3 regions of the Blautia intestinihominis genome follow, and region 2 is predicted to be linked to each of the others. Evidence: riboswitches for the same ligand, from Rfam matches in the RefSeq annotation. Region 2 holds a riboswitch; each other region holds the start of a gene.

Region 1 (2,205 bases), on a different contig from region 2:
ATGTCCATGAAACATTGCTGATTTTCCCTCGACAAACATCTGGATTCCTGTATCGACGTCAATATTGATATCTTCTTTACCAAAGTGCGAATCCTTAAGAAACTGACTGGTTTCTGAAAAAATACGTTTCCATAATGTATCATCAAACTTCACTTCATCAGCTGCAGTCTCTGCACCGTTTCGCCATTCAATACCATCCAGGCTTGTAAACTCACCGATTGCCGCCGCCTGGATGATTTCATTATTAGACCAGTCTTCCCCAAGATCCATGGAATACGGTTTTATGCCATTATCATAAAACTGCTGACAAGCCTGTACATATTCCTCATAATTTTTTGGAATCTTAATTCCATACTGATCAAACAGTGTTTTGTTGGCAATGATCGTCTGCGGAATACCACAGATTGGCAGCCACTGGATTTCATCCTCCGCATTCTTATAATATTGCACCGCATAGGAATAATACTTGGAAACAACATCATAAGAAGCAAAATCCATAAGATAAGGCTGTAAGTCCTGTGCATCTGTTCCAGAAAATCGACGTACTGTTATGATATCCGGTAATTCATCATGTTCTTTAAAATAACTGTATAAATCGGTATCATTGTTACCAATAATAAATTCAATATCCTGATCTGGGAACTGTTCATGGACATAGGGTGCAATATTTTTCATCAAACGATTTTCCCACAGATAAACGGTAAGATGATCATCGTTTTTAGATACTTCTTTCTTTGACTGTCCACATCCAGACAAGACAGCAGTTGCTACAAGCACACCTGACACCACTGCTGTCAGACAACGTTTTGCCTTTTTCATACTTTTATTTTCCTCATTCTTTCCTGATAAAATCATTATTGTTACGTCTGTGAAATAACTCCGTAAAAAAGCACTGTCAAACAGACAGTGCACCTCATTTTATGCAACTGGCTGCCATTTTACAGGCCCTGTAGCTTTGCGTCCCAGACTTTCATCTGGTTTGCCGATTTCCTTATTTAAATTATAGTTTGTTAACTTATGCCGCAAAAACTGATTTTATTATACTCTAGCGCTCCCCTATGCACAAGAAAAACATTACCGTTTTAACTTCAACATTATCCTGATCCGGCTGGCCGGTGCATCCGGAGTCGCCGCCATCACAATCCTTTTGTACGGGCAGTTTCTGTTCAACGCTTTTTATATGGGACTTTCTATCAGGGTCAGTCCTGTAATTGGTTTCCAGTACGGTGTACAGCAGAGAGATCGTCTCAGAAATACATATAATATTATTATGAGATTTACCTTCCTTTCATCCATTGTTATGGTGATCTTATCTGTCCTTGGTTCCGGACCCATTGTATCCGTATTCACCAAAGATCCGGAAACCTTTCAGCTCGCATCAACCGGTTTTCGTATTTTTGCGGTCACTCTTTTTCCTGGTCATCTGTCTTGTGTCATTTCCTTATTTTCTGGGAATCACAGGTGTCTGGCTCGCCGTTCCGGCAGCAGAAATACTGACCCGGATCCTATCCGGCTATATGCACTGGAAGTATTTTTTCAAAAAAGACAATCGGATTTACTTTTAATAAAGATGCCTGCCTCTGGTTTTCCCAAAGACAGGCACCTTATTAATTATCACACTAATAACACTTTACATCTCTTTTTATAAAAGGCAATTCCATATTTTATGATATTTTCCATACCATCCTCAAGAAGTATGGCATCATAATGTTTTTCTCTGATCTGCTCAACCGCCTTGTGGCAGGATAAATCAAATGCTGCACCTTCTGCATATTTTATCTCTATAATAATTCCTGTCCGGCTTTCCGGAATCTCAATAAGGATGTCACTGTAGCCTTCTCCAGATTCTGCATTGGATTTTATCAGCCAGTTTTCTTTATATCTGAGAAGCCCCTGAAGTATCCCGTGATAAAAATTCTCCTTTTTCTCTCTGCCGGATATATCACGAATACTGATTGTATGCCAGAGATATTCATTCAGAAGTTCTTCGATTTTTGCAGCATTTTTCTGAGGAAATGCCTGACAGAAAGTTTCCAGGGTTCCTGTATCATTTCTGGAAGTCTGCCGAAACCATTCCCGGATCTGAGTTATAAATAATTCCCGAATTTCCCTGTTAGGAATCGCCAAACGATATTTTCTTCCGTCTACACGGCCTCTCTGAGTCAGATAACCTGTAGTAAACAGTACACTCCATAAGTTTTCCAC
Region 2 (2,205 bases):
TTGTCAGTCTGAAGACCAACAACTGTTTCAAGATCTTTAAGATCTTCGTCGATGTATCCCGGGCCATATGCTGTCAGAGATGTAACAACCTCTGTTTCCATATCCAGAACTCCGCCTTTGGCACGTTCTTCTTTCTGCAGTTCCTGAAGTTTTCCCCACAGTTTATTTGTTGCTTCTGTTGGTTCTTCCAGGAAGGAAGCGTCTCCGTCATATGGTGTGTAGTTCATCGAGATAAAGTTACGGACGTCGATTTTTTCTTTCCAACGGTTTCCTTTGAAACCTTCCCACTGTGAAAAGTTTTTCATTTTGCACCTCTCTAATATATGATTTATTCCGCGTATGTCCCGTCTAACTTTTCTTGCAAAAGAAAAATAAGACCGGAATCTTATTAGTTTCAAGTGAACACTCCCTTGTTCACGCCGCTAGTGTACACTATGGAATACGCCGTTGTCAATCGATTAGCGCATGCTTTTAATTTAATACAATTTGTAGCTGTGTCTTGATATTTTTTATCAACATGTTGTGGTTTTGTACTTTTTTACGTCCAAAAAATGTACCCGGAAAAGTACAAAAAAGCAGCCTCTCGCTGCTTTTATATTCCCCCGTTCCACACATCAATATGCAGAAGCTGGAACAATAATGCAAATACTGTTTTGTAGATCGTTCGTGCCTTGAGAGCTGTCTTGTCCATATATCCAAGATGCATTTTGACTGCTACAGATACGGTGCTGTCGATGATGTTGGACACGATCACCTCCGGATCCATCAGATCGAACAGATCCTTGTAACACTGATAAATATACGGGTCGGAAAGCCCGCATCCCTTTGATACTTTACGGACGGTAACGCCTTCGATGCCTTCTTCTGCTACTACTTTATATATGGAACGCTGAAGTCTTTCTTTTAATTCTTCTTTTGTGTATTTTCGAGCCATTACACTCTCCTTCTGTATGCCGTTGATTTGATTAAATTTGACCGAATCCCGACTGCTGACTTCGCTTTTTACATAAAAAAAGCAAGACAGCAGATGGATTCTCTGTTCTTGCAACTGGCTGGCTCGTTCTCGGCCCCTATAGCTTTGCGTCACTGCGTTACCACAGCTTTGCCTTTATGAAGTTAAGTTCATGGTAACGTAAATTCTGCATTTTTTCAAGGGTTTTGATCCAAATAAGTAAAAATCAATGTAAATGTTAAAGTAAATGTTAACCTGATTTATTTTAATTCATGGTGTAACATGGTATGATTAGAACAGTGAACAATGTAGTATCAATAAAATACGGGGAGGTAAACTATGTTTCAAATTCCCACAAAGATCGAATCGGCATATACCGCCGGGAACGTTCTTACACTTAACCAGCGAAAGATCCAGCCTGCTCTGCACAGGGGAAATATTCTTTCTGTAAATTTGAAGAAAACTTTATCTGGCCATGTACAGGAAAATCCCAAAAGAACGCAGGCTTATCGACATCCAGAACCAGCACCTGTAACTCCGACAGTATCTTCGGTATCCTCTGCTCCGCAGAAACACGATATCCCGGTCCTTCGTAACGTCATACAGAAGGGCCAGAAAGTCCGTATCGGCACAGTCGGGCAGTTTCCAAAGGTGCGTGTTGCACTTGGCTGGAACGTCTCTAACCCTCAGTGTGATATCGATTTATCCGCTTATCTTCTGGATGCTTCAGGCAAGGTTCCCGGCGATGACTGGTTTGTTTTTTACGGACAGACACTGAGCCCCGACGGAAGTGTTGCCCTGCATGTAAACGGCTCCAGGGCAGACCGTGAATATGCGGATATTGATTTTTTCAAACTGAATACTTCTATACGGAAGATCGTTTTTGTCCTTACGATCAACGAGGCACTGGAGCGGCACCTAAATTTCAGCATGGTCAAAGATGCCTATATCCGGCTTCTCGATCCGGATTCCGGTCAGGAGATCTACAGTTTCATGCTGACCGATTATTATGACAATGTCACATCCATGATGCTCGGAGAGATTTACTTACATAATACAGAATGGAAATTCAACGCCATCGGAAACGGTGTCGCCAGAGATCTGGCGGGGCTCTGCCAGTTATACGGCGTTGAGACAAACTAACGGGAGGATACTCTTATGATCAAATTTGAAACCATAAACGAACTGACACTCAAAGTCACTACTACAGGCAACGACGTTATCTTCACCAAGACCGGTGCTTTTATCGCAGG
Region 3 (2,205 bases), on a different contig from region 2:
TAATGCACCGAAGATGGCAATTTCGCTGATCATTGCATTGCTTCTTGGAGCGGTGATCTATATGGTTTACAGCAAATTTTATGTAGGGGTAATCTTTTCCAGAAGCTTTGCGGTTACTTTGGTCGGAATGACGCTTCTTACCTGTATGGTTACTCTGGCGATCAGTACGAACATTGTGATCTCACTTGGTATGGTCGGAGCGTTGTCTATCGTTCGTTTCCGTACAGCGGTGAAAGATCCGATGGATCTGCTATATCTTTTCTGGGCGATCACTACAGGAATCACAACCGGAGCAGGAATGTATGTGCTGGCTCTGATCGCGGCAGTTGTAATGATCGCAATGATCTTTTTGTTCTATCATAAGCAGCAGAAGGGCAGGATCTATATCGCAGTGATTCATTATCAGGGAGATGAGGCAGGTGATGAAATTATCCGCAACTTTGGAAAAATGAAATATTTCATAAAGTCAAAGACGATGCGTGGGGAGAAAACAGAGATGGCAGTTGAGGTATTCTGTCGGCAGAATGATCTCGATTTCACAGAGAGGATCCGGAAGATCACAAATGTAGAAGATATTACATTGATCCAGTATAATGGAGAGTATCACGGATAAAATGAAAAGATTATAACTGGTTGATTTATGCGGTAATCACAAGCCGAATAGATTCTTTGAATCGAAGAAAAACGCTTAGTAAGAGCCTTGCTTCGGCAAGGCTCTTATTTTGTGGAAAAGGAGATGGTGTAAAGGTTCCACATCTTGCAGCCAGTGAAATTGTAATAAATAATTTTATGGTGAGTGGTTTGGCGAGCCGATCGATAACTGACAATGCAGGCTGGCATACGCAAAATACACAGATTTTCTATCCAGCAATATTGACGTATGAAAAACTTTATGGTATTTTGTTTTTGATAAAAATAGAAATTATTTAAAGGCAAACCTGCTGAAAGGCAGGGACGCAAAGCCAGAAGGGGCTAAAGTCAAAAAGTTTGACCAGGTCAGCCGGTTGCCACTGTTTTCATATCATATATAGAAAAGATGTGAAAACGGAAGAGATTTCGATAACTTTTATACTATACGGATGTGTGATTTTGAAGAAATGTAGTAGGGACACTGGCATATTTTGGCATGTGTTCTTTTTTGTATGCCCAAATGGGTAAGAAAACTGGCAGGGACAGGTTCTCTGTATACAGATAAAAGCAGGATGAAGAAGGCATAAGACGGAGAGAGGATTTTTATAAAATGAAAAATTATGAAGACAAAATATATTCATTAGGTGAGAATGTAACGGGGCAGACACAGGCCATGTTACAGGCCGTACAGAAAACACTGGAAAATAATGGCGGGGTAGGTATAATGACAGGATCTTATGACCAAAACCTGTCTATTTTGTCTGTGAATAATCTGCTGTTGCATAGTACAGGATATACATTCGATACTTTCATGAAACAGACAAAAGGCTCATTGAAAAACTTCTTTTATAATGGGGAAGATATAATGAATCGAGACCGTTTTTCGCAGCTTCACGGAGCAGGGGAAGCACAGATCCTTACTGCGGACGGTACCGTGAATAATGTACGGCTTTATAAAGAGGATGCGACAGATGAAGCAGGCAGACAGATCTGGGTTATGTCCGTACAGGTCAACTGGGATCATGTAAATTTGGCACTGCTCAATGAGGCTATCTATTCCGGCTTCTGGTATTTTGACTGTGACGAAAACAGTGAGATTGTGAATGCAAACTGGAGTCATGAATTCCGAAAAATGCTTGGCTATCATGACACTCTGGACTTTCCGAATAAACTGGAATCCTGGTCAGACCTTCTGCATCCACAGGATAAAGAAAGAGTAATGGTGCAGCTTCAGGCGGCAATTAAGGATAAGACGAACCAGATAAAATACCAGGTAGAGTATCGTATGAGAATGAAGGATAATCAATACCAGTGGTTTCGGGCATCGGCAGAAGTGATACGCCGGCTGGATGGTTCTGCCAGCAGGATTGCCGGGATTTTTATTAATATTGATGCAGAGAAAAAAGAGGCCATGCAGGCACAAAAATCTGCTGCTTTCCATAGAGCATTCACGAAAGCAGATCTGTGCGAGTATTATGTGAATCTGGAAGCGAATACTTTTGATACCTTTAAGGTTGAACCGTCCCTGATGACGGTCTTTGAACAGAGTCATACATGGGATGAACTGATCCGGCA

Evidence for each region. Region 2 has a riboswitch for cyclic di-GMP ahead of WMO75_RS04220 (hypothetical protein). Riboswitches for the same ligand answer to the same signal wherever they lie in the genome.
Region 1: it holds a riboswitch for cyclic di-GMP, as region 2 does, so the genes downstream of both, WMO75_RS13150 (ABC transporter substrate-binding protein) here and WMO75_RS04220 (hypothetical protein) in region 2, are expected to answer to the same signal.
Region 3: it holds a riboswitch for cyclic di-GMP, as region 2 does, so the genes downstream of both, WMO75_RS03080 (response regulator) here and WMO75_RS04220 (hypothetical protein) in region 2, are expected to answer to the same signal.

Annotation. Positions count from the first base shown of each region.
Region 1 is NZ_JBBMEI010000045.1:21,552-23,756, forward strand. It holds gene WMO75_RS13150 (ABC transporter substrate-binding protein) at 1-819, opposite strand, end outside; cyclic di-GMP riboswitch class I at 919-994, opposite strand; partial or broken gene WMO75_RS19980 (MATE family efflux transporter) at 1,088-1,648, shown strand; gene WMO75_RS13155 (AAA family ATPase) at 1,615-2,205, opposite strand, start outside.
Region 2 is NZ_JBBMEI010000008.1:54,423-56,627, reverse strand. It holds gene pflB (formate C-acetyltransferase) at 1-305, opposite strand, end outside; gene WMO75_RS04220 (hypothetical protein) at 593-934, opposite strand; cyclic di-GMP riboswitch class I at 1,041-1,117, opposite strand; gene WMO75_RS04215 (TerD family protein) at 1,292-2,095, shown strand; gene WMO75_RS04210 (AIM24 family protein) at 2,111-2,205, shown strand, end outside.
Region 3 is NZ_JBBMEI010000005.1:84,607-86,811, forward strand. It holds gene WMO75_RS03070 (DUF4956 domain-containing protein) at 1-613, shown strand, start outside; gene WMO75_RS03075 (hypothetical protein) at 670-930, shown strand; cyclic di-GMP riboswitch class I at 922-1,012, shown strand; gene WMO75_RS03080 (response regulator) at 1,241-2,205, shown strand, end outside.